Regions from separate parts of the Streptomyces sp. NPDC048353 genome, predicted to be linked through region 1. Evidence: riboswitches for the same ligand, from Rfam matches in the RefSeq annotation. Region 1 holds a riboswitch; each other region holds the start of a gene.
What was found. A riboswitch is a leader RNA that binds a small molecule or an ion and turns the genes downstream of it on or off. The one in region 1 is predicted to bind cobalamin.
Positions count from the first base shown of each region.

Region 2: it holds a riboswitch for cobalamin, as region 1 does, so the genes downstream of both, cobN (cobaltochelatase subunit CobN) here and ACZ6RC_RS11220 (ABC transporter substrate-binding protein) in region 1, are expected to answer to the same signal.
Region 3: it holds a riboswitch for cobalamin, as region 1 does, so the genes downstream of both, ACZ6RC_RS13945 (acyl-CoA thioesterase) here and ACZ6RC_RS11220 (ABC transporter substrate-binding protein) in region 1, are expected to answer to the same signal.

Region 1 is NZ_JBVJGU010000003.1:159,797-170,309, forward strand. Features, by position in the region: gene ACZ6RC_RS11205 ((2Fe-2S)-binding protein) at 1-681, opposite strand, end outside; gene ACZ6RC_RS11210 (ABC transporter ATP-binding protein) at 675-1,745, opposite strand; gene ACZ6RC_RS11215 (iron chelate uptake ABC transporter family permease subunit) at 1,742-2,845, opposite strand; gene ACZ6RC_RS11220 (ABC transporter substrate-binding protein) at 2,842-4,059, opposite strand; cobalamin riboswitch at 4,308-4,498, opposite strand; gene ACZ6RC_RS11225 (hemerythrin domain-containing protein) at 4,712-5,182, opposite strand; gene ACZ6RC_RS11230 (YoaK family protein) at 5,620-6,294, shown strand; gene ACZ6RC_RS11235 (hypothetical protein) at 6,605-6,781, opposite strand; gene ACZ6RC_RS11240 (hypothetical protein) at 6,845-7,084, shown strand; gene ACZ6RC_RS11245 (IclR family transcriptional regulator) at 7,622-8,410, shown strand; gene ACZ6RC_RS11250 (FAD-dependent oxidoreductase) at 8,570-10,513, opposite strand, start outside.
Region 2 is NZ_JBVJGU010000005.1:399,812-410,324, forward strand. Features, by position in the region: gene ACZ6RC_RS20465 (cobalt-precorrin-5B (C(1))-methyltransferase) at 1-488, opposite strand, end outside; gene ACZ6RC_RS20470 (cobalt-precorrin-6A reductase) at 501-1,229, shown strand; gene ACZ6RC_RS20475 (serine hydrolase) at 1,327-2,898, shown strand; gene cobJ (precorrin-3B C(17)-methyltransferase) at 2,870-4,357, opposite strand; gene ACZ6RC_RS20485 (precorrin-8X methylmutase) at 4,354-5,013, opposite strand; gene ACZ6RC_RS20490 (cobalamin biosynthesis protein CobG) at 5,010-6,452, opposite strand; cobalamin riboswitch at 6,496-6,634, shown strand; gene cobN (cobaltochelatase subunit CobN) at 6,673-10,284, shown strand; gene abc-f (ribosomal protection-like ABC-F family protein) at 10,354-10,513, opposite strand, start outside.
Region 3 is NZ_JBVJGU010000003.1:808,235-818,747, reverse strand. Features, by position in the region: gene meaB (methylmalonyl Co-A mutase-associated GTPase MeaB) at 1-351, opposite strand, end outside; gene scpA (methylmalonyl-CoA mutase) at 348-2,522, opposite strand; gene ACZ6RC_RS13950 (methylmalonyl-CoA mutase family protein) at 2,522-4,330, opposite strand; gene ACZ6RC_RS13945 (acyl-CoA thioesterase) at 4,485-4,952, opposite strand; cobalamin riboswitch at 5,018-5,242, opposite strand; gene ACZ6RC_RS13940 (MFS transporter) at 5,260-6,609, opposite strand; gene ACZ6RC_RS13935 (ABC transporter substrate-binding protein) at 6,816-7,835, shown strand; gene ACZ6RC_RS13930 (FecCD family ABC transporter permease) at 7,825-9,063, shown strand; gene ACZ6RC_RS13925 (ABC transporter ATP-binding protein) at 9,060-9,857, shown strand; gene ACZ6RC_RS13920 (Rossmann-like domain-containing protein) at 9,869-10,513, shown strand, end outside.

The sequences.
Region 1 (10,513 bases):
GTAGAGGCAGCAGCTGCGGCGTTGGAAGGCGAGCGGCCCGGCGGGAGTGGCGCGATGCGCGCCGGCCCCGGCCAGTGGAGGGCTGTCCAGCAGTGCGCGGACGAGGGGGACGACGGGAACGAGAGGGTGCGGCGCTCGGGCGAGCAGGACGCGGTGGGCTCCGATCAGCGCCGAGGCGGCGTTGCCGCGCAGAGTGTGCGGGGACACTCCGTACGCCCGCCGTACCGTTTCGGCCCACGGGACCAGATTCCGGAGGACTACGGTGTGGTGCAGGGCCGGACGCGGTTCCCGGTCCACCTCCCCGAGGTCGGGAAGCCACAGGTCGAGGGGGCCGGAGGACGGCACGCGCCACCACAGCCGGTCCGGCCCCAGGTCGGGGACGCGGCCGGTGAACGCGGCGCAGGCCAGGGCGATCGACCAGAGCCGTGAGGCGGTGCCCAGGTGCAGGGTGGACGCGGCCACCCTGAGCTGGTCGGCGCCCAGCCGACCGGAGAGGGTCCGTACGCACTCCTCCACCACGCCCGGGACGGCGTACAGGTCGGTCATCGGCCGGAAACCGTCGGCCCCGGAGCGAGGACCGGTACTCCCGGCCCCGGGGCGAGGACCGGTGGTCACCGCGAAGTAGGGGCCGATCGTGGAGATCCGCGCCAGGACGGCGGGGGTGAGGGCCGCGGTCACCATGCCCGTACCGCTCGTGTCAGCTCGCGGAAGCCGCACGCCTGGACCGTCTGGCCGTCCGGTCCGGTGAGGGTGAGCCGGTCTGCTCCGTCCCACCTCACTCTCCTGTCGCCGTTCGGGTCGCCCGGGGCCGCCACGGCCAGCCCCTCCCGTGCCAGGGCGCGTTCGAGGAGCGGGAGCACTTCGGCCGGCGCGTCCACCGTCACGACGGTGCGTGTGGTGCGGCGCAGGCCGAAGGTGCCCGAGACCGGGTCGAAGGCGAGGTGGTCGGCGTCGAAGGCGGCGGCGACGGCGCCGTTGAGGATCAGGTCCTCGGGCGCCCCGGCGTGCACGCGGGAGTCGCGGTCGACGAGCCAGACCGCGTCGGCCACCCGCAGCGCCAGCTCCAGGTCGTGGGTGCTGACCACGACGGTCAGGCCCTTGTCCCGGGCCAGGTCGCGCAGCAGAACGGTGAGGGCGACACGTGAGGGGACGTCCAGGAACGCGGTCGGCTCGTCCAAGAGCACCACCTCGGGTTCCTGGGCGAGAGCGCGGGCGGTCAGCACGCGTTGACGCTCGCCGTCGGAGAGCTCGGCGGCCGGCCGGTCCGCCAGATGCCGCGCGCCCACCGCCTTCAGCGACCACTCGACGGCCGCGTGGTCCACGGCCGTGAGACGGCCGGTGAAACCGGTGTGCGGGTGCCGGCCGAGCCCGGCCAGTTCCCGTACGGACAGCAGCCCGGCGTCCACCCGGTCGGTCAGGACGACCGCCAGCCGGCGGGCGAGAGTGGTCGGCGGCTGGTGCGCCAGGTCCGCCCCGCCGATGCGGATCCGGCCGTCCAGTGGGGGCAGGAGCCCGCACAGGGTGCGCAACAGGGTTGATTTTCCTGCGCCGTTGGGTCCGAGGAGCACGGTCAGCTCGCCGGCCCGCGCCTCCAGGTCGAGCCCCGACAGCACGGCCCGGCTCGCTCCGCGCCCGCGCGGCGACCGGGTCCGGTAGCCGATGCCGAGGCCCTGGGTGGTGAGACCGCCGGGGCGGTCCGGTCTGCCGACCGTGTCCTTGACGGGTTCGGTCATCGTGTCGGTCACGAGGCCACTCCTTGTACGCCGCGACGGCTGCGGATCAGGAACGCGATGACGACAGGGGCGCCGAACAGCGAGGTGACGGCGCTGAGCGGCAGCACGGAGTCCGTGCCGGGCGGCTGACTCAGCAACGCGCACGCCAGTGCGAGGAACGCACCCGCGAGCATCGACGCCGGCATGAGCGCCCGGTGGTCCGAGGTCCCCAGCGCCACCCGCGTCAGATGCGGGACGGCCAGGCCGAGGAACGCGACGGGGCCGCAGAACGCGGTGGCCGCGCCCGCCAGCAGCGAGGTGCCGGCCAGCGCCAGATTGCGGCTGCGTCGCACGTTCAGGCCCATGGTGCGGGCGTAGTCCTCGCCGAGCAGCAGGGCGTTGAGTCGTTTCGCGGTCAGCAGCGCCGCCAGCAGTCCCGCGCCGATGACGGGCAGCATGACCTGGAGGTCGGGCCAGGTCGTGGCGCTGAAGCTGCCCAGGCCCCACATGACGAACTGCTGGGCGCGCTCGGGCCGGGCGTAGACGAGCATCACCCCGACGACCGCGGTCGCCGCCGAACCGATCATGACGCCGATGACGAGGAGGGTGACGGCCGACTTCACCCATCGCGAGAGGAGCAGGACGAGCGCCATCACGGCGGCGGCGCCGAGCGAGGCGGCGATGACGACGCCCACGCGTCCCAGACCGGCCAGGTTGCCGGTGAAGCTGCCGGCGGCGCCGCCGGTGCCGACCACCACGGCGGCGACGCCGATGCTGGCGCCCGAACTCACCCCGAGGGAGAACGGATCGGCCAGCGCGTTGCGGAACAGCGTCTGCATCTGCACGCCCGCCACGGCGAGGGCGGCACCGGCGGCGGTGGCGGTCAGCGCTCGCGGCAGCCGGACCTCTTCCACGATGACGGTCCACCGCGGGTCGGCGGCGGTGCCGCCGAACAGGATCCGCACCACCTCCCCGGTCGGCACCGGGTGGGAGCCGGTCGCGAGGGTGAGGACGAACAGGGCGGCGGTACCGGCGACGAGGGCGAGGACGACGGCGAGGCGCCGCCGCGCCGGTCGGATCGTCGGCGTGGTGTCCGGGGCGGCGGCCGTCGCGGCGGTCAGGTGCGTCGTCACGCCTTGGGCACCAGCTGGTAGAAGGTGAAGGTGTGGCCCTTCGCCCGGTCCGGGTGCATCAGCGCGAAGAGGTCGGCCAGGACCAGGTCCGGGCGCAGCACACCGCGCTCGAAGTAGTCGTTGCCGCCGCCGGGGCCGACCGCCTTGGTGTTCGTCCAGACCGCACCGCCGGTGAGGGCCTTCAGCTGCCCGTACCGGCTGTCGGCCTTCGCGGCGTCGGCGGTGGACTTCCATTGCTGGTCGGCGATCCAGACCGGGGCCCGGCCGCCCTTGGCGTACACGCCCTCGAAGTTCAGCTGGAGGCCGCCGGTGCCCCGCTCGCCCGCCCACGGATAGGTGCCGCCCGCGTCCTTGATCAGCCGGGCGGCGTAGCTGCCGCCGGCGGGCATGGACCAGGTGCCCTGGTACATCGTTCCGGGCAGCACCTCGACGGGCCTGCCCGCCGCGACGGCCTGCGCACCCTTGGCCGCGACCTTCCGGTAGTCGCCCTCGATGGTGTCGAACACCTCACCGGCGCGCTGCTCCGCCCCGGTGAGCGCGGCCATGGCCTTGACCCACTCGGCTCGGCCGAGCGGACTCGGCTCCAGCCATTCGGCGTTGGCGACGACGGCGATGCCGGCCTGCCGCAGCTTGGGGTACTGCGGGTCGTCGGTGCCCTGGGTCATCAGGACGTCCGGCTTGGCGCCGATGACGGCTTCGGCGTCGAGGGTGCGGTCCTTGGCGTACTCGACGACCTCGCCCGCCCGCACCCGCTCGAGCACCTCGGCGGAGGAGATCGCCACGGCGCTCGCGACACCGGTGAGCACGTCCAGGGTGCCGGTCTCGGTGAGCAGCGGCAGATGGGTGGTGGAGGCGGAGTACAGGCTCTTGACGGGGACGGTGACCTGCTGTGCGGACGCCAGCTCACCGGTCAGCTCCGGCTTCGGCGCACCGCACTTGACCAGGACGTACGACGCGGGCTTGCCCTTGGGGAAGGGCTCCTTGACAGTGAGGACCTGGTAGCTCTTCTCGTACCGGAGCGTGAAGTTCTCGGCGTGCTTCACCATGGACTTGACCGGGAAGTAGTCCTTGGCCGGGTCGAAGTCCTCGATACAGCCCTTCCCGGCGGCTGCCGCTTTGGCATCGGCGGGCGGGCCGGAGGCGCCGCCGCACGCGGTGAGTGTGAGGGCCGCGGCCAGGAAGACCGCTGCGGCAGCCTGACGGCGACCGGGCACAAGGGGCCTTACGGACGACAAAGTTGACTCCTGAGGGCATGCGTGGGCAGGGCACACCGGCATGGCGGTGCGCCTGATACGGCGTGCGGGAAGAAACCGCTGAGGGAGGAGGTCGTCAGGACCTGGGGGATCGAGCCCGTGCGGCACGCCGGGCAGGCCGGCTCCGGAGGAGCACAGGCAGCGCGGAACTGCCCTCACACATACGCAGGCACACGAGTGCCACCGCCTCTCCTGGGGAAATCCGCCCCGTACATCGAGGTGCGACGGCGTGAGTCTCCTGACTCGGGATCACAGCTTCTCCGGCCTTCCCACCCCTGATGGGGCGGTGGCCATGGGCGGAGTCGCTCCCCCTACACAGTGGCGGTACCGTGCCGGAATCACACCGGCTTCCTCGTTCCGCCGTCGCTTGTTCGGCGAAAGCATCGCAGAACCGGCCACGCCTCGCCAGACCAACCTCTGTGCGATCAGCCACAACCGGGAGTGCAGCCATCATGACAAGGAGTGTTCATCCGGTGCAGCCTGCGGCGACCGCTTCACTTCGCTCGACCCTCGCCCCTGGGCAGGACGCCGTTGGCAGTGGGGGGTCGCCCCACCCCACTGTCTGCGTGCCGGCACTGCTGACGAGGCGTAAGCGGATTCACCGCTCACCGGCTCATATCGGGCCCAGGACCTCGCCGGGTACGGCTTCCAGCTCGAGGGTCTCGAGCACAGTGAGCAGTTGCCGTTCCTCGTAGCGGAAGTGGTTCTCCATGATCGCGGCGATGCCTTCGAGGTGCTGGTCGAGCTCCTCGGGCGGCGCGGCCCGGTCGACCGCGGCGCGGAGGCCGTTGAGCAGGTAGGCGATCATCGAGTGGTCCTGCTCAAGGGAGCGCAGTACCGGGCGCAGCTGGGGGTGCGCTGCCGCGATGGCGGGGAACAGGGTGCGGTCTTCGCCCTGGTGGTGGGCGTCGAGAGCCGTGCAGAAGCCGTGGCAGTACAGCAGCAGTTCGCGGGTGGCCGCTTCACCGGGGGTGCCGTCGGCGAGGGAGGCGCGGGTCACGGACAGCGCTTCCCGCAATCGGTGGTGCACCTGACGGAGTTCTTGGCTCCAGGCGACGAGCCTGGTCGTCTCGCGCTCAGACACGCGAGAGCGAAGGGTGGGACGAGTACATCGTCGACCTCCTTCGGTCCGGCGCCTCCATGCCTGACACGGTCTGCCACCGGCACGCGACGCTCCCCGTACGGTACCGCACCCGGGCACGGGACGTTACGGCTCGGCGTGAACTGTCCGCCTAGGCGCGCCTGCAGTCCTTGGCGTCGGGTGTCACGGGTTGGGGCCGCGTCCGTTGCGGATGATCGCGGTGCGGCTCGCTGTCGCTGATCCTGCGGTTTTTCACTGCGGTCCCCGAGGGCACGGCCCCCGAGGGCACCCTCGCGACGTGGCGATCGAGTAAGCACACGTGCGGCGTGTGACGTCGAGCGTCTCTTCACCTTCTGCTCCAGTGAGTGAGTGCAACGAACACGAGTCATGAAGGAAGCCGGCGGCTCCCGGGTCAAGCGCGCCTGCGGGGAGGGGCCGCGGTGAGTGGTGGTGGGACGGTCGCACGGTGGCTGTTTCCCGACGGGCACCTCTACGAGCGGTTCGTTCCGTCACTGCTTGTGCTGACGTTTGTCAGCGGTCTGGTGGACGCGGCCAGCTTCCTCGGGCTGGGGCGGGTGTTCGTGGCCAACATGACGGGCAATGTGGTCTTCCTGGGCTTCGCCTTGTCAGGAGTGGCCGGGTTGTCGGCGGCGGCGTCGGCGGTGGCGCTGGCAGGGTTCCTGGCCGGGGCGGCGGCGGGTGGTGCGTGGCGGCGGAAGACCGAGCCTGGAGCGCTGTTCGCTTCGCTGGTCGTGTTTCAGGCCCTGTTGGCCGGGCTCGCGTTTGCCGGTCAGGCAGCCGGCTGGGGACGGTACGCGGTCCTGGTGCCGTTGGCCTGCGGGATGGGGCTGCAGAACGCCGTCGTGCACCGTCTGGGCGTGCCGGACCTGGCCACCACCGTGATGACGCGGACCCTGACCGGACTCGCGGTGGACCGACCTGGGCCCGGCAGCATGCGGCGGGCGGCGTCGGTGGTCGTGCTGGCCGCCGGGGCGCTCGCGGGCGGTCTCGTGCACGCCCACCATGGGGTGGAGGGTGTTCTCGTAGTGGTCCTGGTACTGCTGATCGGCGTTGTCGTGGCCGCCCGTCCCCGGAGCGCTGCGGGCCGTGTATGAGGACGTGGCCCCCCACGTCTCACAGATCTGCGGGCGACTGGACGAGGTCGAGGGCTCCGACCCGCTTACCGCCCTGCGGTTGTTCTGCGCGCTGGATGCTGTCAGGAAGAGCGACTGCACCTCTCGCCGAGCCGGGGCCGGGCCGCCCGGGCAGCCGCGCGAGCATTGCTGCGAGCGGCGATCCTCGCTTGGCGCGCGAGGGCGCCAGGCGAGGAGGGTATGCAGCACTGGCCGGAGTCGGCCCGGGTGGAGTTATCGGAGCAGGTGTCGACCTTCGTGCCGCTCACACGCTTCCGCGTAGCGGCGGCACCTAGTTCCACGGATCGGTGAACGAACGGCCGAGGACCGGCTTGGCGATGAAGAAGTTCACGTGCCCGATGGCGAACGCCTCGTAATGCTCGGCTGCGGCGCGGGCGTTCAGCGGGTCCAGTTCCTCGGCGCGGTGCTCCAGCGCCGGTACGCGTACGGGCTGTTCCAGCAGCGCCACCGGGTGCTTCAGCCGGACGGCTCGGTCGCGTGTCCTGCTGCCGCCGGCCTCGTTACCGTCACCATGAAGAAGATCATCACCGTAGTCGGAGCGGCGCTGTGCGCCGCCACCATCGCCGCCCCCGCACACGCGGACGAGGACTCGAACTTCGGCGGCGGCATCAACGCCGCCAACGCCTGGAACTTCACCGCCGCCGCCGTCTGCCTCCAGGAGGTAGCCGTCGTCCCGGTCCTCGGCGACTGGGTCGGAAACCACGTCAACAACTGCTCCAACGGCAACGTCATCGACCACTCCGGCCGCTGAGCCGCCCCCAGAACGCCTCGGGCCTCGGCTCCCGGCCTGCGCATCTAAGGGCGGGCCGCTACGCACTGGGACGTCTCGGTGGACTCCACCTCCGTACGCACGCACCATCACGCTGCCGGGGGCCGGCAGGCTCCGCCGCCCGTTCCCAGAAGGGGCTCCGCTGCGGCGCTCAAAACCGCTCGGATCCGGGCGGAGCTGGTCGACCGGCTGGCGGGGTGGTGCTGACCAACGCCCTCGTATGAGCTCCGCCGCGCCCAGCGGGCCGTTGTACGTCCCGGCGGCGGCCGCGTCGCGAGTCTCGCCCCGCCGCCTCCCGCCCTCGGTCCTGCCGGGGCCCGGCCCCTCATACGGGCGCGTCGACGCGTCGCGGTTCTGCGGCTAGGGTGCGATCACTTGCACCGTCCCCTGAGGGGAAGCAGCGGACGGCGGGCAGATTGAAGAGATGAACCGTATGGTGCAAGCTGGTTGCAAGATCTGAATGTAGGATACGCCGTAGGCTTCGCAATGCCGTGCGTACGCAGATGAGGAGACCTCGCCATGCCTGCCGAGCAGGGGACCAATCAGAGTGTCGAGCGGGCCGTTTCCGTCCTGCGGGCCCTCGGCTCGGGCAGCACGGAGCGCCGTGTCTCCGACATCGCCGTGGACGCCGAGCTGGGTCCGTCCACCACCTCCCGGCTGCTGGCGACCCTGGAGCAGTTCGATCTGGTGGAGCGGAACCCGATAAGCGGGCTCTACCGACTGGGACTGGGCACGCTGCCGCTCGCCACCATGGCGCTGAACGGCCACCCCGTCCACCGGGCCTCCCGCATGGTGCTGCAGGGACTGGCGGCCCGCACCGAGCTGGGCGCGAACGTCGGCATATTGCGCGGGGCCGATCTGGTCTTCCTGGCCAACTTCGAGGGCAGCCGCACCCCCAAGGCGTACACACAGGCGGGCAGTACCGCCCCGCTGCACGCGACGGCGATGGGCAAGTGCCTGGTCTCCCGCATGACGGGCGACGAGCGCCGTTCGTTGCTCGGTCCGGAGCTGGAGGCGCACACGGAGTACACCGTGACCTCGCACAAGGCGCTGGACGAGGAGTGCGAGGCGGTGCGGCGAGCCGGCTACGCCGTCGAGGCACAGGAACGCGCGCTTGGCCGGTCCTCCCTGGCGGCTCCCGTCCTGGACTCGCGGGGTTCGGTAGTCGCCGCGATCTCCCTGTGGGGTCCCGCCTCCCTGCTCGGAAGCCTCTCCGCGGCCGGAAAGCCGGGGACCGGGGAGTCGGAACTGGTCGGCCAGGTCATCGAGGCGGCGGACGCGGTCAGCCAGGCGCTGGGAGCGCACTGACCGCGCGGTGTCCGCGTGAGGGACGCCCGGAGTGCGCACCCCGCACTCCGGGCGTTCCGGCATTCCCGGACCCGGCCGGCCTGGTAGGCCACTGTCCGGAGCGGTCCGCGACGGCCCGCGGCTGACCGCGGCTGACCGCTCGACGGCGCGCGTGGTGGGTCAGTCCTGGTAGGCCCGGACCGTGAAGAGGTGGGCGCGCGGTGCCCCGTGCGTGGAGTCCACCGTGATCCGCAGCGCGTCGGTCCGCACGAGTGCCCCGTCGTCCAGCCGGTGAACGCGGTGGCGACGCCGGTTGTCCCGCACGGTGACCGCGGTGCGCCACTCTCCCGTCGCGTCCCGTACCTCGATCCGGTAGTCGCGCAGCAGTTGCGGGGCGATCGCGTCCGGCATGCGGTCCCGGTGCAGGTTGATGAGGTACGTGTCCACGTCGTCGTCCATGACCAGGTGGACCGTGCGCAGGTCGCGCGGGGCGTCCCACTCCAGGGCGAGGTGGGAGCCGGGAGCGGGGTCGCCGGACACCCACATCTGCGGACCGCCGAACGGACGCTGGTAGCCGCCGACGCCCTTGCCGGGCGCGAAGGCGTTCGTGGCGGGCAGGGCCCGGAAGCACAGGGACCGGCGTCGCAGCTCGCGCGCGGACCAGTCCAGTACCGCCTGCCCCTCCTCCTCGGGGATGTCGTCGTCGACGCCCGGGTCCCCGTCGACGCGGCTGCGCAGGGCGAGCACGCCCTCGGTGCCCGTCGGCACCAGGTGCAGCGAGGCATGCGGGTCGGCGCGGACGACGACGACCACGTTCTCGGGAACCTCGGGCGCGTGGTGCAGGGCGGCGGTGACCCACGCCGGTCCCCCGGCCGTGACGGGGACCCGGACGGTGCTCAGCACGTCGAGGGGCACGGCGTTCTCGGGTAGCCGCGTGCTCCACAGCTCGACGGTGAGCTCGGTGTCCCGCTCGGCGGAGACGAGCAGTTCCACGCCGTCCAGCGCGGGGTCGACGGGCAGGAGCACGCCGTAGTCGCGGTCGAGGGGACAGGGTTCGGCCGGGGTGCCGGGGCCGGGTTCCGCCGCGAGACGTGAGAGATGGGAGGAGGCGGTGACCCTGGCCGTACGGGCGAGGTCGTCGGGGTCCTCGTTGGAGACGCCCATCACGGAGCCGTCCTGGCGGAGCAGGACCTGCCCGACGAGCCCGGGGGTCTCGGTGGCCAGGTCCCGTGGGCTCCGGCCGTGCCGGACGCAGAGCGCGGCGGCGGTCCCGGCGGCCTCACCGAGGGTGGCGCAGGTGGCCATCACGCGGGTGGCGCCGAAGGCGATGTGGGTGGCGGAGATGTTCCGGCCGGCGAAGAGCAGGTTGCCGACGTTCGCCGAGTAGAGGCTGCGCAGCGGGATGTGGAAGACGCCGTCCGTATAGCGCTGCACCGCGCCCGGACCCTCGGCGTACATCCCTTCCACGGGGTGGAGGTCGATGGACCAGCCTCCGAAGGCGATCCGGTCGTCGAAGCGGCGCTGGGCCAGGATGTCCTGCTGGGTGAGGACGTGGTCGCCGACGAAGCGGCGGTACTCGCGCTTCCCGGGGACGCTGCCGACCCATTCCAGGGTGAGGTTGTCGGCGTCGAACTCACCGGAGTTCTTGATGTGGTCCCAGATGCCCATGATCACGGCGTGCAGCTCGTCCCGGATGGCCTCGTTGTCGTGGACGGTGTCCATCGCACCGCCCCACTCGATCCACCAGTAGTCGCAGCCGTTGTCGCCGGTGCGCAGGACGCGGTTACGCAGGATGGGGGTCTGCGAGATGTCCTTCGCGTACGAGGGCGGGATGAAGGGGACGGCCCGGCCGAGGTCCTTGGTGTAGAAGAGGATGGTGGAGCCGAGCAGCGCTCCGTCCGACACCTCGGGGGCCCAGGGTTCGCCGAAGTCGGCGGCCGACTCGCGTCCGACGCGGCTGCGGGCCCCGGCCAGCTCGCCCAGCAGTCCGTCACCGGTGCAGTCCAGGAAGACCTGGGCGCGGAAGGTGATCAGCCGCTCCGATCCCATCGTCCAGCCCGTCGCCGAACGCAGGGTGCGGTCGTCCTCGGGTCCGTCCGCCTCCGCTTCCCGGACGTCGGTGTT
Region 2 (10,513 bases), on a different contig from region 1:
TCGCCGTGGTCGATCGAGACCGTCACCTCCACATCGCCGGCCGCGCCGTACGCGGCGGCCACCTCGGCGATGTGCTCGCGCATCATCCGCCGCGGGACGGGGTTGATCGCCGGCTCCCCGACCTCCAGCGGCAGCCCGGGCAGGGTGACCGTGCCGACGCCCGGGCCGGCGCGGAAGACGACGCCGGAGCCGGCCGGGAGGAGCCGCACCGTCGAGCGGACCAGCGCGCCGTGCGTCACGTCCGGGTCGTCGCCCGCGTCCTTCACGATCCCCGCCATGGCGTGGTCCGCGCCCCGTTCCTCGGCCGCCAGGGCGAACGCCGGCCGGCCGCCCTTCGGGAGCGTGATCGTCACCGGGTCCGGGAAGTCGCCGCCGAGGAGCGCGGTGTACGCGGCCGTCGTCGCCGCCGTCGCGCACGCACCGGTCGTCCACCCCGGGCGCAGACCCGTGTGCTTGAGTTGGGCCTCGCGCCCGCCGACGGAACTCATGAACGGACTCCCATGCACGTACTCATCCTCGGGGGCACGACCGAGGCCCGCGCCCTGGCCGGGGCGCTCCACTCCGAGGTCCGGGTCACCAGCTCCCTCGCCGGGCGGGTGGCGCGGCCGAGGCTGCCGGAGGGCGAGGTGCGGATCGGCGGGTTCGGCGGGGCGGAGGGTCTGGCCGACTGGCTGCGCGCGCACGCCGTGGACGCGGTCATCGACGCCACCCATCCCTTCGCACGGACCATGAGCTTCAACGCGGCCCGGGCGGCCGCCACGGCCCATGTTCCCCTGCTGGCGCTGCGCCGGCCCGGCTGGGTCCCGGTGGCGGGCGACGACTGGCACCCGGTCGCCTCGCTGGAGGAGGCGGCCGCCGCGCTGGACGCGCTGGGGGAGCGGGTCTTCCTGACGACCGGGCGGATGGGGCTCGCCGCGTTCGCCGACTGCCCGCAGTGGTTCCTCGTACGCTCCGTCGACGCGCCCGACACCCCGATGCCCGCCCACGCGGAACTCCTCCTGGACCGGGGGCCGTTCACCCTGGAAGGGGAGCGGGAGCTGCTGCGCCGCCACCGCGTCGACGTCCTCGTCACGAAGGACAGCGGCGGCGCGGCGACCGCCCCGAAGCTCCGTGCCGCGCGGGAGGCCGGCGTCCCCGTCGTCCTGGTCCGCCGCCCGCCCGTGCCCCCCGGCGTCCCGGTGGCCACCACTCCGGCGGAGGCCGCCGCCTGGCTCCGCGCCCGCGCCTGACGGCCGGCCCCCGTCTCCGTCGTCGCGCCCCGCGCGCCGTCACCCTCCGGCGGCGTCCGGAGCGACAATCGGCACCCCCCGGCGTTTCATGAGACCCATGGGAACCAGGGGAACCGTCCGTGGCCTGCTCGGAGTGGGGCTCGTCGGCTTGCTCGCGGGAGCGGGACTCGTCGCGCCCAGTCCGTCGCCGCCCCCGCCCCAGCCCCCCGCAGAACTCGACCGGGCGGACGTGGACCGGGCCGTGCGACGGCTCGACGGTGTCGTACGGTCGGCCATGAAGCGCACCGGAGTGCCGGGGGTGGCCGTCGCCGTCGTCCATGACGGCGAGGTGCTGCACCTGAAGGGGTACGGCGTGCGGAAGGCCGGCGAGAAGCCGGCCGTCGACGCCGACACCGTCTTCCAGCTCGCGTCCGTCTCGAAGCCGATCGCCTCCACCGTCGTCTCCGGGGCCGTGGGGACCGAGGGCTGGACGAAGCCCGTCGCGCCGCGCGTGCCGGGCTTCCGCCTCAAGGACCCGTGGGTCACCTCCCACGTGACGGTCGCCGACCTCTTCTCCCACCGCAGCGGCCTGCCCGACCACGCCGGGGACCTCCTCGAAGACCTCGGCTACGACCGGGAGTACATCCTCTCCCACCTGCGGTATGAGCCCCTCGCGCCGTTCCGGGCCAGCTACGCCTACACCAACTTCGGTCTGACGGCCGCCGCCCAGGCGGTCGCCGACGAGAAGGGCGTGCCCTGGGAGAAGCTCGCCGCCGACACCCTCTACAGGCCGGCCGGCATGGACTCCACCAGCTCCCGCTTCGAGGACTTCGTGAAGGCCCCCGACCGCGCCTACGGCCATGTCCAGGTCGACGGCGTCTGGAAGCCGGAGTTCGTCAGGGACCCGGACGCCCAGGCCCCCGCCGGCGGTGTCAGTTCCACCGCCCGGGACATGGCGACCTGGCTGCGGCTCCAGCTCGGCGACGGCACGCTCGACGGCCGGCGGATCATCGACGCCGCCGCCCTGGAGCGCACCCATCGGCCCGAGTCGGTCTCCCAGCCGCCCCAGGCCCCGGCGGCCAGGACCGGCTTCTACGGCCTGGGCTGGAACGTGAACTACGACGACCAGGCCCGGCTCCGGCTCTCCCACACGGGCGCGTTCGCGGAGGGCGCGCACACCAACGTCACGATGCTGCCGGGCGAGCGGCTCGGCATCGTCGTCCTGACCAACACCGCCCCGGTCGGCGTCGCCGACACCGTCGCCCTCGACTTCTTCGACATCGCGCAGTACGGCGAGCCGACCCGCGACTGGATGCCCCTCGTCCAGGCGCTGTACGAGGAGGAGGCGGACGCCGGCCGGTCCACCACCGACTACGCCCGCCCGCCGTCCGGCGCGGCCCCCGCGCGGGACGCCGACGTCTACGCGGGCACGTACGCGAGCGACTACTACGGCCGGGCGGAGGTCGTCGCCGGCGCCGACGGCGCCCTGACGCTCCGTCTGGGGCCGAAGCCCCTGACGTACCGCCTCACCCACTACGACGGCGACACGTTCAGCTTCCCCACCACCGGCGAGAACGCCGTCGGGCTCACCGGGGTCACCTTCACCCCGGACGGGTCGTCCTTCACCGTCGAGTACCTGGACACGGAGGGGCTGGGCACCTTCACCCGTAGCGGCGCGGAGTCCAGGTGATCGTCCGGCCGTCGCCGCGCTCCACCGCCCGGGTCTGCGAGGAGCCGACGAGCAGCAGGGTGCGCATGTCGACCTCCGAGGGCTCCAGCGTCTTCAGGGTCACCACCCGCACCGACTGCCCGGGGCCGCCGACGTCCCGCGCCACGACCACCGGCGTCTCCGGCGAACGGAGTTCCAGCAGCAGCTCCCGGGCGGCCGCCACCTGGTGCGTACGGGACTTCGACCCCGGGTTGTAGAGCGCCAGCACCAGGTCCGCCTCCGCCGCGGCGCGCAGCCGGCCGGCGATCACGTCCCACGGCTTGAGGCGGTCGGAGAGGGAGATCGTGGCGTAGTCGTGGCCGAGCGGGGCACCGGCCGCCGCGGCGGCCGCGTTGGCGGCGGTCACCCCCGGCAGGACGCGCACGGGCACGTCGGCGTACCGCTCCTCGGACGCCACCTCCAGGACCGCCGTCGCCATGGCGAAGACGCCCGGGTCGCCGCCCGAGACGACCGCGACCCGCCGGCCGCGCCGGGCCAGGTCCAGGGCGAACTCGGCCCGCTCGGACTCGACCTTGTTGTCGGAGCCGTGGCGCCGCTGACCGGGCCGCAGGGCCGGCACCCGGTCCAGGTAGGTGGTGTAGCCGACCAGGTCGTCGGCGTTGACCAGGGCACCGCGGGACTCCGGCGTCAGCCACGGCGCGCCCGCCGGGCCGGTGCCGACGACGACGACCTCGCCGCGCTCCCGGGCCTCGGGCGCCACCGCGTCGATACGGGAGGGCAGCACGGCCACCGAGAAGTACGGCACCGTCGCCGCATCCACCCCGGCCAGTGCCTCGGTCCGCTCGCCGGCCATGAACGCCCGCTCCACATAGCGCGCGTCGTCCAGCCGCCCGGCCCGCTCCAGAGCGCGCCGCACGGTCGGGAACGTCCGGCCCAGCTTCATCACGACCGCCGAGTCGGTGCCCGCGAGCCGGGCCGTCAGCTCGTCCTCCGGCAGCGTGCCGGGGATGATCGTCAGGACCTCCTCGGCCTCGCACAGCGGCTCCCCCAGCCGCGCGGCGGCCGCGCTCACCGAGGTCACACCGGGGATGACGGTCGTGTCGTAGCGGTGCGCGAGACGCTTGTGCATGTGCTGGTACGAGCCGTAGAAGAGCGGGTCGCCCTCGGCGAGGACGGCGACCGTGCGGCCCGCGTCCAGATGGGCGGCGAGCCGGGCCGCCGCCTCCTCGTAGAAGTCGTCCAGCGCGCCCCGGTAGCCACCGGGGTGGTCGGTGGTCTCCACCGTGAGCGGGTACATCAGCCGCTCCTCGACGTGGTCCTCGCGGATGTGCGCGGCGGCGATGGAGCGGGCGATGGACCGGCCGTGGCGGGCCGAGTGGTAGGCGATCACGTCGGCGGCCTCGATGGCCTTCACGGCGGCGACGGTCATCAGGTCCGGGTCGCCGGGGCCGAGGCCGACTCCGTACAGGGTGCCGCTCATGCCTGGATCTCCGCCTCGGTCGCGATCGCGTTGACGGCGGCGGCCGCCATGGCGCTGCCGCCACGCCGCCCCCGGACGACGAGGTAGTCGAGGCCGAGCTCCCGGCCCCGCTCCGCCAGGGCGTCCTTGGACTCGGCGGCGCCGATGAAGCCGACCGGTATGCCGAGGACGGCCGCCGGGCGGCCGGCGCCCCGCTCGATCATCTCCAGGAGGCGGAAGAGCGCGGTGGGGGCGTTGCCGATGGCGACGACCGAGCCTTCGAGGCGGTCGCGCCACAGCTCCAGGGCGGCGGCGCTGCGGGTCGTGCCGAGTTCGGCGGCGAGGGCGGGTACCGAGGGGTCGGAGAGGGTGCAGACGACGTCGTTGCCGGCGGGCAGCCGTTTGCGGGTCACCCCGCTGGCGACCATCTGCGCGTCGCAGAGGATCGGCGCGCCGGCGCGCAGGGCGGCGCGGGCGCGGGAGACGACCTCGGGCGAGTGGGCGAGGTCCCGGACGAGGTCGACCATGCCGCAGGCGTGGATCATCCGGACCGCGACCTGGCCGACGTCGGCGGGCAGACCCGCGAGATCCGCTTCGGCGCGGATCGTGGCAAAGGACTGGCGGTAGATCTCCGCGCCGTCCTTCTCGTAGTCGAACATCGTGTTGCTCTCGCTCATCTCGTGGTGGGTGTACGGGCTGTCGCCACAGCGGCCGCCAGTTGCGTTCGGGGGGTGGGGACGCCGTCGACCTCGTACGTACCGTCGCCGGTGGCGACCACGTCCACCCAGCTCCCCTTCGGATGGCCGCAGCGCCGTGCGCAGCCGGAGAAGTGGACGGGCAGCCGGCGGGGCGGGGGGCCGCCGTCGTGGCCGGGGGTGGCGTCCGCCCGGACGTCGGCGAGGGACCGGGCGCAGCCGGGCCGTCCGGTGCAGGCGCCGACGCCGAGCCAGGGGGAGTCGTCGCGGGTGATCAGTCCGGCGTCGCCGAGGGCGTCCCGCCGCGCCTCGGCGGCCGTACGGTCGGCGAGGCCGGTCACGACGGCGCCGCGCCACGGGGTGAGCCGCAGTTCGCCGCCCTCGCCAGGGGCGAGGGCGCGCAACTGGGCGGAGGTGAGGCGGCCGAGCGGTACGGCGACGGAGACCGCGTGCCGGCCGGTCGCCGGGTGGGCGAGCACGCCGGGGAGCGGGCCCTGCCCGCTCGGATCCGGGCACGCGCCCGGGGTGTCCGGTGCGGCCGGGACGCCCGCGCGGGCCAGCGCGCCCGCGAGGTCCGGCCGGACGGTCCCGGGCAGCTCGTGGACGCGCCAGGCCCCCGTCCCGGCCGTACGGGCGGCGGCGAGGAATGCGTCGGCGGCCGCGAGGGCGGCGCGCGGCGCGTCGGCGGCCGCGACCCGGAACACCTGGCGACCGACCCGCAGGAGCGCGCCGCCCGCGCGCTCCGGGGCGTCCCCGTGCTCCGGGTCGTCCGCGTGCTTCGGGCCGTGTCCGTGCTTAGGGTCGTCCGTGTGCTCCGGGCCGTGTCCGTGCTCCGGCGGAGCGGGCGGGCGGACGGCCCCGGCCGTCGCAGCGACCCCCGGCGCCCCCGCCCCCGTTGAGAACAACGTCACATCCGCGCCCAGCCCGCCGACGTCCCCCCGCCCGTCGTCGAAGGCGAAGAGGAAACGGCCGGAAAGCGCTGCCGTCCACGCCCGCGCGCAGAGCAGCGCGTCCAGCTCGCGCGCCCACAACCGCGCGTCCCCGCAACCGTTTCCGTCGATCCCCGCCAGCGGCGAGGCCACGATGTTCCGGACGCGTTCGTGGGTGGCGGAGGGCAGCAGTCCGGCCGGGGCGAGCAGCCCCGCGAGGTCGGCCCCGCAGCCCTCGCCGAGGCCGCGCAGCTCCACGTTGCCCCGCGAGGTGACGCTGATCCGCCCGTCGCCCAGCTCCTCCGCCGCCACGGCCAGGGACTCGACCTGACGTACTGTCAACGCGCCTGCGGGCAGCCGCAGTCGGGCCAGGTGCCCGTCGTCGGCGGGGTGCAGGCGCAGCGCCCCCGGGCAGGCGTCGCCACGGTCCCGTATGACGGGTTCGCCCTGGTTGGGCGTGGTGGGTGGGGTGGGCGGCATGGCGGCGAGCATACCCACGTGGTCGCGGGCGACCCTTCGGGCCGCCGCGGGCAGGATCTACTATGCAGACGGCATGGGGTCCCAGGACCCCGGGGAGGAAGCCCGGTGAGAATCCGGCGCGGTCCCGCCACTGTGAGCCCGCCCCGGGAACGGGGGCCGGGTGAGTCAGGAACTCCCGCCGTCCACACGACCACCCGGGGCGCGGACAACCCCGAGGAAGGCCTGCGCTCGCATGCGAATTCTGTTGCTGTCGCACTCCGACACCGACCTGCTCAGCGCCCGCGCGGCCGGCGGTCCGGTCGGGTACCGGTTCGCCAACCCCTCCCGCCTCGCCCCCGGGGACCTTCCCGGGCTGCTCGACGGCGCCGACCTCGTCGTCGTCCGCCTCCTCGGCGGCCTGCGCGCCTGGGAGGACGGCCTGCAGACGCTGCGGGCGACGGAGAAGCCGCTGGTCGTGCTCTCCGGCGAACAGGCCCCGGACGCCCAGCTGATGGAGAGCTCCACGGTCCCCGTCGGCGTCGCCACCGAGGCCCACGCCTACCTCGCGCACGGCGGCCCGGCCAACCTGGAGCAGCTCGCCCGGTTCCTCTCCGACACCGTGCTGCTCACCGGCCACGGTTTCGAGGCCCCGGCCGCCGCCCCCACCTGGGGCCCCCTGGAGCGCGAGCCGAGGCGGACCGACGGCCCGACGGTCGCCGTGCTCTACTACCGCGCCCACCACATGAGCGGGAACACCGCCTTCGTCGACTCCCTCTGCGAGGCGATCGAGGACGCCGGCGCCCGCGCGCTGCCGCTGTACGTCGCCTCGCTGCGGGCCCCCGAGCCCGAGCTGATCGAGACGCTCAGGGGCGCCGACGCGATCGTCACCACCGTCCTCGCGGCGGGCGGCACCAAGCCCGCCGAGGCGCAGGCCGGCGGAGATGAGGAGGCGTGGGACGCGGGGGCGCTCGCCGCCCTCGACGTACCGATCCTGCAGGCGCTCTGCCTCACCGGTTCGCGCGCCGCCTGGGAGGAGAACGACGAGGGGCTCTCGCCGCTGGACGCCGCCAGCCAGGTCGCGGTGCCCGAGTTCGACGGCCGGCTGATCACCGTCCCGTTCTCCTTCAAGGAGATCGACGAGGACGGCCTCCCGGCCTATGTCGCGGACACCGAGCGCGCCGCCCGCGTCGCCGGGATCGCCGTGCGCCACGCCCGCCTGCGGCACATCCCGAACGCCGTGAAGAAGCTCGCCCTGGTCCTCTCCGCGTACCCGACGAAGCACTCCCGGATCGGCAACGCGGTCGGCCTCGACACCCCCGCCTCCGCCGTCGCGCTCCTGCGCCGCCTGCGCGAGGAGGGGTACGACTTCGGCCCCGTCGAGGAGATCCCGGGCCTGGTCTCCGGCGACGGCGACGAGCTGATCTACGCCCTGATCGAGGCCGGCGGCCACGACCAGGACTGGCTGACCGAGGAGCAGCTGGCTCGCAACCCGGTCCGCATCCCGGCGGCCGACTACAAGCGCTGGTACGCCACCCTCCCCGAGGAGCTGCGCCGCCACGTCGAGGAGCACTGGGGCCCGGCGCCCGGCGAGATGTTCCTCGACCGGTCGCGGAACCCGGAGGGCGACATCGTCCTCGCCGCCCTGCGGCGCGGGAACCTGCTGATCCTCATCCAGCCGCCGCGCGGCTTCGGCGAGAACCCGATCGCGATCTACCACGACCCCGATCTCCCGCCGTCCCACCACTACCTGGCCGCCTACCGCTGGATCGCGGCGCGCGCCGAGGACGGCGGTTTCGGCGCGGACGCCATGGTCCACCTCGGCAAGCACGGCAACCTGGAGTGGCTGCCCGGCAAGAACGCCGGCCTGTCCGCCGCGTGCGGCCCGGACGCGGCGCTCGGCGACCTGCCGCTGATCTATCCCTTCCTGGTCAACGACCCGGGCGAGGGCACCCAGGCCAAGCGGCGCGTGCACGCCACGCTCGTCGACCACCTGGTGCCGCCGATGGCCCGCGCCGACTCCTACGGCGACATCGCGCGCCTGGAGCAGCTCCTGGACGAGTACGCGCAGATCTCCTCCATGGACCCCTCGAAGCTGCCGGCGATCCGCGCGCAGATCTGGACGCTGATCCAGGCCGCCAAGCTCGACCACGACCTGGGGATGGAGGACCGGCCCGAGGACGACGGCTTCGACGACTTCCTGCTGCACGTCGACGGCTGGCTCTGCGAGGTCAAGGACGCGCAGATCAGGGACGGTCTGCACGTGCTCGGCGGAGCGCCGACGGGCGAGGCACGGGTCAACCTCGTGCTGTCGATCCTGCGCGCCCGGCAGATCTGGGGCGGTACGCAGGCCCTGCCCGGCCTCCGGGAGGCCCTGGGCCTCGACGAGTCGGCGGCGACCCTGCGCACGGCGGACGAGGCGGAGGAGAAGGCCCGGCAGCTGGTCGAGGCGCTGGAGGCCGCGGACTGGTCCGTGAACGCCGTCGCGGAGATCGCGAGCGCCCACGGCCCGGAGGTGGCGGACGTCCTGCGCTTCGCCTGCGAGCAGGTGGTGCCCCGCCTGGCGTCCACCACCGACGAACTCGGTCACGCCGTCCACGCGTTGAACGGCGGCTTCGTGCCGGCCGGTCCTTCGGGCTCGCCGCTGCGCGGCCTGGTCAACGTCCTGCCGACCGGCCGCAACTTCTACTCCGTCGACCCGAAGGCCGTCCCCTCCCGCCTCGCGTGGGAGACGGGTCAGGCGCTCGCCGACTCCCTCCTGGAGCGCTACCGCACCGACAACGGCGACTGGCCGACCTCCGTGGGCCTCTCCCTGTGGGGCACCAGCGCGATGCGCACGGCCGGCGACGACGTGGCCGAGGCGCTGGCCCTGCTCGGCGTCCGCCCGCTGTGGGACGAGGCGTCCCGGCGGGTCAACGGCCTGGAGGCGATCCCGCTCGCCGAGCTTGGCCGCCCCCGCGTCGACGTCACCCTGCGCATCTCGGGCTTCTTCCGGGACGCGTTCCCGCACGTCATCGGCCTCCTGGACGATGCCGTACGGCTCGTCGCCTCGCTCGACGAGCCGGCCGACGCCAACTTCGTACGGGCGCACGCGCAGGCCGACCTGGCCGAGCACGGCGACGAGCGGCGCGCCACGACCCGGATCTTCGGCTCCCGGCCGGGCACGTACGGTGCCGGCATCCTCCAGCTGATCGACTCGCGCGACTGGCGCACGGACGCGGACCTCGCCGAGGTCTACACCGTGTGGGGCGGGTACGCCTACGGCCGCGGTCTCGAAGGGCGCCCGGCCCGGGCGGAGATGGAGACGGCGTACAAGCGGATCGCGGTGGCGGCGAAGAACACCGACACCCGTGAGCACGACATCGCCGACTCCGACGACTACTTCCAGTACCACGGCGGCATGGTGGCGACCGTCCGCGCGCTGAAGGGCACGGCCCCCGAGGCGTACATCGGCGACTCCACCCGACCGGAGACGGTCCGCACCCGCACCCTGGTCGAGGAGACCTCGCGGGTCTTCCGGGCCCGCGTGGTCAACCCGAAGTGGATCGAGGCGATGCGCCGCCACGGCTACAAGGGCGCGTTCGAGCTGGCGGCGACCGTCGACTACCTCTTCGGCTACGACGCCACGACCGGCGTGGTCGCCGACTGGATGTACGACAAGCTCACGGAGACGTACGTCCTGGACCCGGAGAACCAGGCCTTCCTCAAGGAGGCCAACCCGTGGGCGCTGCACGGCATCGCGGAGCGCCTCCTGGAGGCCGAGTCCCGCGGCATGTGGGAGAAGCCGGACCCGCAGGTCCTGGCGGCGCTGCGCGAGGTCTTCCTGGAGACCGAGGGTGACCTGGAGGACGACGGCACGGAGGGCTGACGCCCGGCGGCGGGCGGGGCAGGGGGCGGGGGCCCCGGCCCGGCCACGGGGGGCGCCGGGGGCCGGCGGTCACGCCGCGCAGCGGGCGGCCGGCCAGGGGGTCAGTTCCAGGCGCCGGCCCCGGAAGCGCTCCCGGACCCGGCGGTCGTGGGTGACGATCACCAGAGTGCCCCGGTAGTCGGCCAGCGCCGCGTCCAGGTCCTCCACCAGGCCGGGGGAGAGGTGGTTG
Region 3 (10,513 bases), 650 kb from region 1:
CCGGACGAAGGCCGCCGGGTCCACGGCGAGCCGCTCCATCCGCGTCTTGTCGCCCAGGATCGAACCCCCGGTACGGCTCGACGACGGATCGACGGCGAGAACGGCGACCCGATGGCCCAGACCGGTCAGCATCGTGCCGAACGCGTCGATGAACGTCGACTTCCCGACCCCCGGCACACCGCTGATCCCGATCCGCCGCGCCTTCCCGCTGTGCGGCAGCAGCTCGGTCAGCAACCGCTGCGCCAGCGCGCGGTGCTGGGGGCGGGTGGACTCGACGAGCGTGATGGCACGGGCCACGATCGCCCGCTTCCCGTCGAGGACACCCTTCACATACGCGTCGACGTCGATCACAGGTCGTGCCCGAGGCCGGCCGACAGCCGCCGTACCAGGTCGTGCGCCGCGTCCGGGATCACCGTCCCGGGCGGGAATACGGCCGCCGCGCCCATCTCCAGCAGCGTCGGCACGTCCTGCGGCGGGATCACCCCACCGACGACGATCATGATGTCCTCGCGCCCCTCCGCGGCGAGTTCCTCCCGCAGCGCCGGTACGAGCGTGAGGTGACCGGCCGCCAGCGACGACACCCCCACGATGTGCACGTCCGCCTCCACGGCCTGGCGCGCGACCTCGCCCGGGGTCTGGAACAGCGGGCCGACGTCCACGTCGAAGCCCAGGTCGGCGAAGGCGGTGGCGATCACCTTCTGGCCCCGGTCGTGGCCGTCCTGACCCATCTTGGCGACCAGGATGCGCGGACGGCGCCCCTCGGCCTCGGCGAAGGAGTCCACCAGGCCACGGGTGCGCTCGACGGACGGGGACTCACCGGCTTCGTTGCGGTACACACCCGAGATCGTACGGATCTGGCTCGCGTGCCGCCCGTACACCTTCTCCAGGGCGTCGGAGATCTCGCCGACCGTCGCCTTCGCGCGCGCCGCGCGCACCGCGAGCTCGAGCAGGTTGCCCTCGCCCCCGGCGGCCCGGGTCAGCGCGTCGAGCGCGTCCCGGCAGGCCGTCTCGTCGCGCTCCTCGCGCAGCCGCCGCAGCTTCGCGATCTGCTGGGAGCGCACGGAGGAGTTGTCGACCTTGAGCACGTCGATCTGCTCGTCGGTCTCCACCCGGTACTTGTTCACGCCGATCACCGGCTGGCGTCCGGAGTCGATCCGGGCCTGCGTCCGGGCCGCGGCCTCCTCCACACGCAGCTTCGGGATGCCCGCGTCGATGGCCTGCGCCATTCCGCCGGCCGCCTCCACCTCCTGGATGTGCTGCCAGGCCCGGCGCGCCAGGTCGTACGTCAGCTTCTCCACGTAGGCGCTGCCGCCCCACGGGTCGATCGTCCGGGTCGTGCCCGACTCCTGCTGGATCAGCAGCTGGGTGTTGCGGGCGATCCGCGCCGAGAAGTCGGTCGGCAGCGCCAGTGCCTCGTCGAGGGCGTTGGTGTGCAGCGACTGGGTGTGGCCCTGGGTGGCCGCCATCGCCTCGACACACGTACGCGTCACGTTGTTGAAGACGTCCTGCGCCGTCAGCGACCAGCCGGAGGTCTGCGAATGGGTGCGCAGCGACAGCGACTTGGCGTTCTTGGGGTCGAACTCCCGCACCAGCTTCGCCCACAGCAGGCGGGCCGCCCGCATCTTGGCGATCTCCATGAAGAAGTTCATGCCGATCGCCCAGAAGAAGGAGAGCCGCGGCGCGAACGCGTCCACGTCCAGACCCGCCTCGCGCCCGGCCCGGATGTACTCCACGCCGTCGGCGAGCGTGTACGCCAGCTCCAGGTCGGCCGTCGCCCCGGCCTCCTGGATGTGGTAGCCGGAGATCGAGATGGAGTTGTAGCGGGGCATCCGTTGCGAGGTGAAGGCGAAGATGTCGGAGATGATCCGCATCGACGGCTTCGGCGGATAGATGTACGTGTTGCGGACCATGAACTCCTTGAGGATGTCGTTCTGGATGGTCCCGGCCAGCTTCTCGGGCGGCACGCCCTGCTCCTCGGCCGCCACGATGTACAGCGCCAGCACCGGCAGCACGGCGCCGTTCATCGTCATCGACACGGTCATCTTGTCCAGCGGGATGCCGTCGAAGAGCTGCCGCATGTCGTAGATCGAGTCGATGGCCACCCCCGCCATGCCGACGTCGCCGGTCACCCGCGGGTGGTCGCTGTCGTATCCGCGGTGGGTCGGCAGGTCGAAGGCGACCGACAGGCCCTTCTGCCCGGCCGCCAGGTTGCGCCGGTAGAAGGCGTTGGACTCCTCGGCGGTGGAGAATCCCGCGTACTGCCGGATCGTCCAGGGCTGGTTGACGTACATCGTCGGGTACGGGCCGCGGAGGTACGGCGCCATGCCCGGGTAGGTGCCCAGGAAGTCCAGGCCCTCCAGGTCCCGACCGGTGTAGAGCGGCTTGACGGCGATGCCCTCCGGGGTCTCCCAGAGCAGGTCGTCACCGCCGGCCGCCTTCTTGACCGCCGTCCGCCAGTCGTCGGCGCTGCCGTGCGCGGCCGGGGTCCCCAGGTCGATCGCGGAGAAATCGGGGATGGACATCAGGAGACTCCCATGCGGTCGAGCGTGGCGGAGAGCACGGCGACGGCGTCACAGCCGGCGAAGACGTACGTGTCGGCGTCCGGATACGGTCCGGGGCGGCCCGCGAGGAACACGTGACCGGCCCCCGCCGCCCGCAGCTCCCCGGCGAGCGCCGCGGCCCCCTCCTCGTAGAGCGCGTCGCTGGAGCAGAGGCAGACCTCGGCCGCTCCGCTCTCCTCGAAGGTGCCTTCCGCGACGGCCTCGATGCCGCCCGCCTGGAAGAAGTTGGCGGCGAACGTGGCCCGCGCCGTGTGCGCGGCGGCGGGGCCGAGGGTGGCGAGGAAGACGCGGGGGCGGGCGCCCGTCGCGGCGAGGTGCGCGTCGGAGCGGGCGCGCAGCGCCTCGTACGCGTCGTCGCGCCGGACGCGGGGCAGCCCGCCGGACGGCGGGGCGGGCGCGGGCTCGCGGACGACGGGCTTCTCGGTCAGGTGCGGGAACTCGCTGACGCCGGTGACCGGTTCGCGGCGGGTGGCGAGCTTCGCGCCCCGGGCGGACCAGGTCGCGGCGAGGCGGTCCCGGACCATGCCGGACCGCAGCGCGGCCGCCTGCCCGCCCGCACGTTCGAGGGTGCGGAAGAACTCCCAGCCCACGTGGGCGAGTTCGTCCGTGAGGCGTTCGACGTACCAGGAGCCGCCCGCCGGGTCGATCACCCGGGACAGGTGCGACTCCTCGATCAGGATGGTCGAGGTGTTGCGGGCGATCCGGCGCGCGAAGGCGTCCGGCAGCCCGAGCGCGTGGTCGAAGGGGAGCACGGTGACCGCGTCGGCCCCGCCCACCCCGGCGGCCAGGGTCGCCACCGTCGTGCGCAGCATGTTCACCCACGGGTCGCGGCGGGTCATCATCACCGGCGAGGTCACGGCGTGCTGGATCTGCCCGCCCGCGCCGCTCGCCCCGCAGGCCTCCGCGACCCGGGCCCACAGCCGGCGCGCCGCCCGCAGCTTCGCGATGGTGAGGAACTGGTCGGCGGTGGCGGCGTAACGGAACTCCAGCTGGCCACAGGCCTGCTCGATGTCCAGGCCCGCGTCGGTCAGCTGCCGCAGATAGGCGACGCCGGTCGCCAGCGAGCAGCCGAGCTCCTCCGCGGCGGAACCGCCGGCCTCGTGGTACGGCAGGGCGTCGACGGTCAGCGCCCGCAGCCCCGGGTATTCCTCGGCGCACCGCCGGGCGAGCGCGGCGACCGGTGCGAAGCCGGACGACCGTCCCGTACGGGCTTCGAGGCCGAGGGGGTCGGCGCCCAGGGTGCCGCGCGCCGCCTCGGGGGCGACGCCACGGCGCTCGTACAGCCGCAGCAACTCCGCCGCGGCGTCCTCGGTCCGGTCGCCCGCGTCGAGGGCGACGGGCGCGAGGTCGAGGTAGACGCCGTCGAGGACCGTGTCGAGGGCCTCCGTCGGGATGCCGCCCTCGCCGACGACCAGCCAGAGCGAGGTGACGCCGTTCTCCAGGTCCCCCAGCACCGCCGCGCCGTCGGCGGCCGTGTGCCGTTGCCGTACGTCCCAGCCGCCGAGGGTGCCGCCCTCGGGGCGGCCGCCCCGCACGAACGGGGCGAACCCGGGGAAGCCGGCCTCGGGCGCGGCGTCGTCGGCCGCGTACAGCGGACGGACGCGAAGCCCGTCCTCCAGCGTGGTGGACAGGGCGTCCTCGGCTGCCGCGCCTTCGACGTCCTTGCCCGACTTGCGCAGGACGCCGGCCACCAGGCCCTGCCACTGCTCACGGGACGCGTCGGAGAAATCGGCGGCGAGGGCAAGCCCGTCGTCGGGAAGGACTGTCATGCTCGGATGCTAGGTCAGGGGAACAAAGGAGCAGCAGTCCGCACAGCTGTGACCTTGCCCTCTCCTGGACGCTCTTGAAGCTCCGGGCGGATCCGTTCTATATGAACGGGGCGGCGGGAGCGCCGTCAGCCGGCCGTCACCCGGCGCCCACCGGTCACTCGGCGCCGGCCGGAGCGGGCAGGTCGAGCGCCGGGTCGGGCAGGTCGAGCGCCGGTACGGGGCGGGGGCGCCCGTCGGCGTCGACGGCGACGAAGCTGAGACGGCCGGTGGCGACCTCGGCGGTCGGGCCGGAGGCGTTCCAGCGTTCGGCGGTGACACGGACCTCGGCGGTCATCGACGTGCGGCCGGCCCGGACGAGTTCGGCGTGGACGCTCAGCAGGTCGCCGGAGCGGACGGGGGCGAGGAAGGTCATCCGGTCGACCGACACGGTCACGGCGGGACCGTCCGCGTGGCGCCCGGCGGCCGCCGCGGCGGCGTCGTCGATGAGCTTCATCACGACCCCGCCGTGGATGGTCCCGTACAGGTTCGTGTCGTGCTCGCTCATGATGTGGGCGAGGGTCACCCGGGAATCGGCCGGGGTCTTGCGGACGGGGGACGGCAGGGTGGCGGCGTGGTCGGCCACGTCAACTCTCCTTCGCGAGTCGCGGCGGTCGGATCCGCGCGCACGGGGCCGGGGAGCCCGGAGGCCGGGTGCGCGGGCAACGGGCAGGTCTTCGGACTCGCGGGCGTGTCCACCGGTTCGACCGGCGGTCTCCTACTGGCCGTCGCTTCCCAGGCCCTTGCCGGGCCCAGTGCGTATGACGGCGGTCGTTCCCGCTCACCGCTGCGGGGCAGTCCCGGATTCCCACCGGGTTCCCTCTTACGACGCCTCCCGCCTGGCGGACGGGGCGAACCAGCTGCGCGCTCCAGACTACGTCCTGCGCGGCCCGTCAGTCCGTGGTCTCCGGGGCCGGCCGCGCGAAGTGCCGTGCGCCGGGCACCAGGCACGCGGCGGCCGGGACGAAGAAGCAGGCGGCGGCGCACGCCGCGAGGACGGGCGTGACGCCGAGGAGGCCGATGGCCGGGGCGATCAGGGCGAGACCGACCGGCGCCAGACCGTAGGAGACGAGGAAGTCCAGCGAGGAGACCCGGGCCAGCTTGTCCGGCGCGACCTCGCGCTGCGTGGCCGTGAACCAGGGCACGTTGAACAGCTCGATGCCGATCCCCGCGACGGCGTACGCGCCGACCACCACCGCGGGGTGGACCGGCAGCACCAGGCTGAGCGGGGCGAAGCCGTACGCCGCGAGGCCGGCGAAAGCGGCCCAGCCCTGGGACCGCGGCCGGACGCGGGCGATGAACAGGGCGCCGCCGAGCGCGCCGACGGTGTACGCGGTCATGGCCGCGGCGAGCACCCACTCGGTGCCGTAACGGTCCCGGCTGATCAGGGGGAGGGCGACGCTGGTGGCGGAGTAGCCGAGGGCGATGACGGCGACCAGGGCGGCGAGACCGGCGAGGAACCAGGGGTGGCGCCGGGCCTCGCGTATGCCCTCGACGAACTCGGCACGGAAGCCAGGGCGGTGCGGGGCGTCCGGTCCGGTGCGGGGCCCGGTGTGTCGGGCGGGGTCGGACGGGTGCGGGGTCGTGGGGGCGGGGGCCGCGGTCGTGGGGGCGGAGGTCGTGCTGCCGGCGGTGCCCCTGCCTCCCCTCGCCGGGACCAGCGCCGCGACCAGCCAGAGCAGCCCGATGCCCAGCAGCAGCGACGCGACGTCGAGGAAGGCCGCGAGCAGTGCGGTCAGCGCGGGCCCGGCGAGCGTGGCGGACCGGACGGCCATCGTCATGGCGGCGTTCGCCTGCTGACGGCGCTCCGGCTGGACGGTCTCGGCCGTGAGCGCCTGGAACGCCGGGCGGCAGGCGCCCTGTCCGGCGCCCGCGAGCGCCGCGGCGGCCGTCATCAGCACGAGGGAGTGCCCGAGGCCGGCCGCGAGGAGGGGCGAGGCGACCGCCGCCGCGAGGGCGGACCAGAAGACGACGGCGCGGCGCGCGTGCCGGTCGGCGAGCACGCCGCCGACGGCGACCGCGAGGAGGAACCCGGCGGTGCGGGCGGCGAGGACCAGGCCGAGCCCGGTGGCGCCCAGATCGCGGTGGAGGACGGCGAGCCCGAGGACGAAGGGCAGCGCCCAGGTCGCGAGACCGGAGGCGGTGGTGCCCGCCCAGAGGCGCAGGAAGGCGAGGTCGCGCAGGACCGAACGCGGCGGTGCGTCAGGGGACTTGGCCGCGGTGGCGGTGGATGGGGTGACCACGATGTGGGGTGCTCCTCGGCGAGGGGGGCGAGGTCCGCGACGACGCCCCCGGGGTCGTTAATGAAAATGATTGCCATTACAGTACTCTTCGAACGCGGCGCCCTCGCACCCGGTGCCCCGCTGCCCCGCCACACCCCTGCCCGCCCGTCGCCCCCGGCCCCCGGCCCGTCGCAACCCACCCCGCCCTCGTCCCACCGGAGAGACCCATGCGTCATCCCGCCCGCCTCGGCCTCGCCCTGGCTCTCGCCCTCGCCACCGCCGGCTGCTCCACCGCCCGCCCCGGCCCCGTCGCGCCACCTGCCGCCGGATCGGCCGCCCTCACCAGCTGCGGGCGCCCCCTCTCCCTCGCCGAACCGCCCCAGCGCGCCGTCGCCCTCGATCAGGCCTCCACCGAGACGCTGCTCGAACTCGGCCTCCAGGAGCGGATGGCGGGCACCGCCAACCTCAAGACCAAGATCCCCGCGCGGTACCGGACGGCGTACGCGTCGGTCCCGGTGATCGCTCCGAAGATCGCGACCGGCGAGCAACTCCGCGCCGCCGCGCCGGACTTCGTGGTCGCCGGCTCCGCGGACCTCCTCACCAAGGACCGCGCCGGCACCCGCGAGGAACTCGGCGCCCTCAAGGTCCCCACCTTTGTCAGCGCCGTGGACTGCCCGCAGCACAACCCCGCCGGCAGAACCCCGTTCGACCTGCTCTTCTCCGACTACGAGAACCTCGGCACGGTCTTCGGCGTCCGCCAGCGGGCTGCCGCACTGGCCGCCGAGCAGCGCGCGGCCGTCGCCCGGGCGAGGGGGGCCGCCGCCGAGGCCCCCGGGGCCGCGAGCGCGGAGCGGCCCACCGTCGTCTACCTCTACTCCGTCTTCAACGGCATGCCGTACGTCGCCGGCGGAACCGGTCTGCCCAGCGAGATGAGCCGGATCGTCGGCGCCAGGAACGCCTTCGACGACGTCGAGGAGGACTGGCCGGAGGTCACCTGGGAGGAGGTCGCCGAGCGTGACCCCGACATCATCGTGATCGGCGACCTGTCCGAGCGTGGCCGACCCGGCGACAGCGCGGCCGAGAAGCGCGCCACGATGACCGCGCACCCCGTGATCTCCCGGCTGCCCGCGGTCCGTGACGACCGGATCATCGAGGTCCCGGGCATCGAACTGGACCCGTCCGTGCGCTCCGTCCACGCACTCGGACTCCTCGCCCGGGGAATCAAGGACCTCGGCCATGCCCGCTGACCTGCTGAGCCCCCGGGCGCGCGGCCGCGTGGCGACGGATCCCGCCGTCGAGGCCGGACCCGCCCCGGACGGGCCCCGGGGGGACCGACCCAAGGCGGACGGGCTCCCGGCGGGGCGGCCGGCCACCCGGCGGGCCCCCTGGTTCGCCCGTACCGACCGCCGATCCTCCGCGGCCCCGGGGACCTCGCCGGTCCTCTCGTCCGTCGTCCTCCCCTCGTCCCCGGCCGGCCGCGGGGTCCTCCTGCTCCTCGTCCTCGCCGTCCTGGCCGGATCCATGGCGGCCGCGCTGCGCGTCGGCGCCGCCGAGGTCGAATGGGAGGGCCTCGCCCGCGTCTTCGGCACCCGTCTCGGTCTCGACGTCGAGCCCCTGCCCCCGATCGTCGACTCGCTCGTCTGGGAGCTGCGGCTGCCCCGCGTCCTGATGGCCGCCCTGGTCGGCGCCTCGCTCGCGGTGTGCGGCACGGTGCTCCAGGCGGTCACGCGCAACGCCCTCGCCGACCCGTACCTGCTCGGCGTCTCCTCCGGCGCGTCGACCGGGGCCGTCGCCGTGGTCGTCCTCGGCGTGGGCGCGAGCACGCTCGGGGTGACCGGTGGCGCCCTCGCCGGCGCGCTGCTCTCGTTCGCGTTGCTGCTGTTCCTGCTGCGGCGCGGGGGCCCGGACTCGGTTCGCATCGTCCTCACCGGCGTCGTGATCGGCCAGCTCTTCACCGCGCTGACCTCGTTGATCCTGATGGCCTCGGCGGACGCCGACACCACCCGGGCCGTCACCCACTGGCTCCTCGGCTCGATGGCGCCGGCCCGCTGGAACGCGGTACTGGTCTGCGCGGTCGTCACCCCGCTCGGACTGCTGGCCGCGTGGCTGTGCGCGAACGCCCTCGACGGCCTCGCGTTCGGCGCGGACACCGCCGCCTCCCTCGGCATCGGGGTACGGCGCACGCGGACGCTGCTGCTCGTCGTCACCGCCGCACTGACCGCGGTGGCGGTCGCCACCGTCGGTGCCATCGGATTCGTCGGCCTGATCGTCCCGCACGGCGTCCGGTTCCTCGTCGGGCCGACCCACCGCGTCCTGCTGCCGTACGCCGCCCTCGCCGGCGCGGTGTTCCTGGTGTGGACGGACGCCCTGGCGCGGGTGGCGTTCGCGCCACGGGAAGTACCCGTCGGCGTGATCACCGCGCTCCTCGGCGTGCCGCTCTTCCTCCTCGTCCTGCGCAAGAGGGGCGCGCTGTGAGGATCACCGCGGAGGAACTCACCTGGTCGGCCGCCGGAACGCCGATCGTACGAGGGGTCGGCGCCGACATCGCGCCCGGCGAGACGGTCGGACTCCTCGGCCCCAACGGCTCGGGCAAGTCCTCGCTGCTCCGCTGTCTCGCGGGCCTCCGGACCCCCGACACCGGGACGGTCCGCTACGACGGCGCGTCCGTACGGGACTGGAGCGCACGCCGGATCGCCCGCCATGTCGCCTTCGTCGCGCAGGAGCCGGGCGCCGACCACGACCTGCGGGTCGCCGATGTCGTGGGCCTGGGGCGCACTCCGTTCCGGGACCGCTGGCGCGGACCCGACGCCACCGACCGCGCGGTCGTCGCGGCCGCCCTGGAACGCGTCGGACTCACCGCCCTCGCCGGCCGCTCCTGGAAGGAACTGTCGGGCGGTGAGCGCCAACGCGCCCACCTGGCCCGCGCGCTGGCCCAGCAGCCGTACGCCCTCCTCCTCGACGAACCGACCAACCACCTCGACGTCCGGCACCAGCTGGAGTTGATGGAGCTGCTGTCCGGCACCGAGCAGACGGTCGTGGTGGCCCTGCACGACCTCTCGCTCGCCGCCCGCCACTGCGACCGGCTGCTGCTCCTGCACCACGGCCGGCTGGTCGCCGCCGGGCCGCCGGCCGCCGTCCTGACGCCCGAACGGCTCGCCGAGGTCTTCGAGGTGGAGGCCGCGCTCACCACGGACGGCCACGGACACCCGACCGTCACCTACCGACGCCCCCTCGCCACCCGCCTGCCCGCCCCGCACCCCGCACCCTGACAAGGAACCCCATGCCACAGACCACCCCCTCCGCCCCGGCCCCCGCCTCCGCCGGATCCGTCGACGCGCTCATCGAAGAGGTCCTCGCCGGCTGCGAAGACCACGAAGGGACCGACGCCCCCTCCCGGGGCGACGGCAGCGGCCTGCCGGCCTCCCGGCCCGTCGCGACCAGCGTGTTCTGGATCCACCACGGCACCCGGCTGGCCGGCGGCGACATCACGTACCTCAACCAGTACGTCCTGGTCCGCGTCGGCGGCTCGTTCGGCGGCTGCGCCTTCGAGGCAGGGGAGATCGACCCCGCCGTCTGCCGGGACGCCTCGGGCACCCCGCTCGACGTCCTGCTGCGGGAGGCCCCCCGCCCGTTGCGGATCGCCGCGCTCGACGCCCACCTCTCCGAGACGCGCCCGCACCGGGTGGCCGCCGCGGCGGGCGACGCCGAGCCCGTCACCCTCCCCGCAGGTCCTCCGGAGGTCCGCGCCAAGGCCCGGGACGCGGCCATCGCGGGCCTGCTCGACCTCCCGGCGGGCGCCGAGGTCGGCCTGATCGGCGTCGTCAACCCGCTGGTCGCGGCCATCCGCGAGCGCGGCGGCGAACCGCTGCCCTGCGACTTCAACCTCAAGACCACCCAGTGGGGCGACCCCGTCACCGACGACATG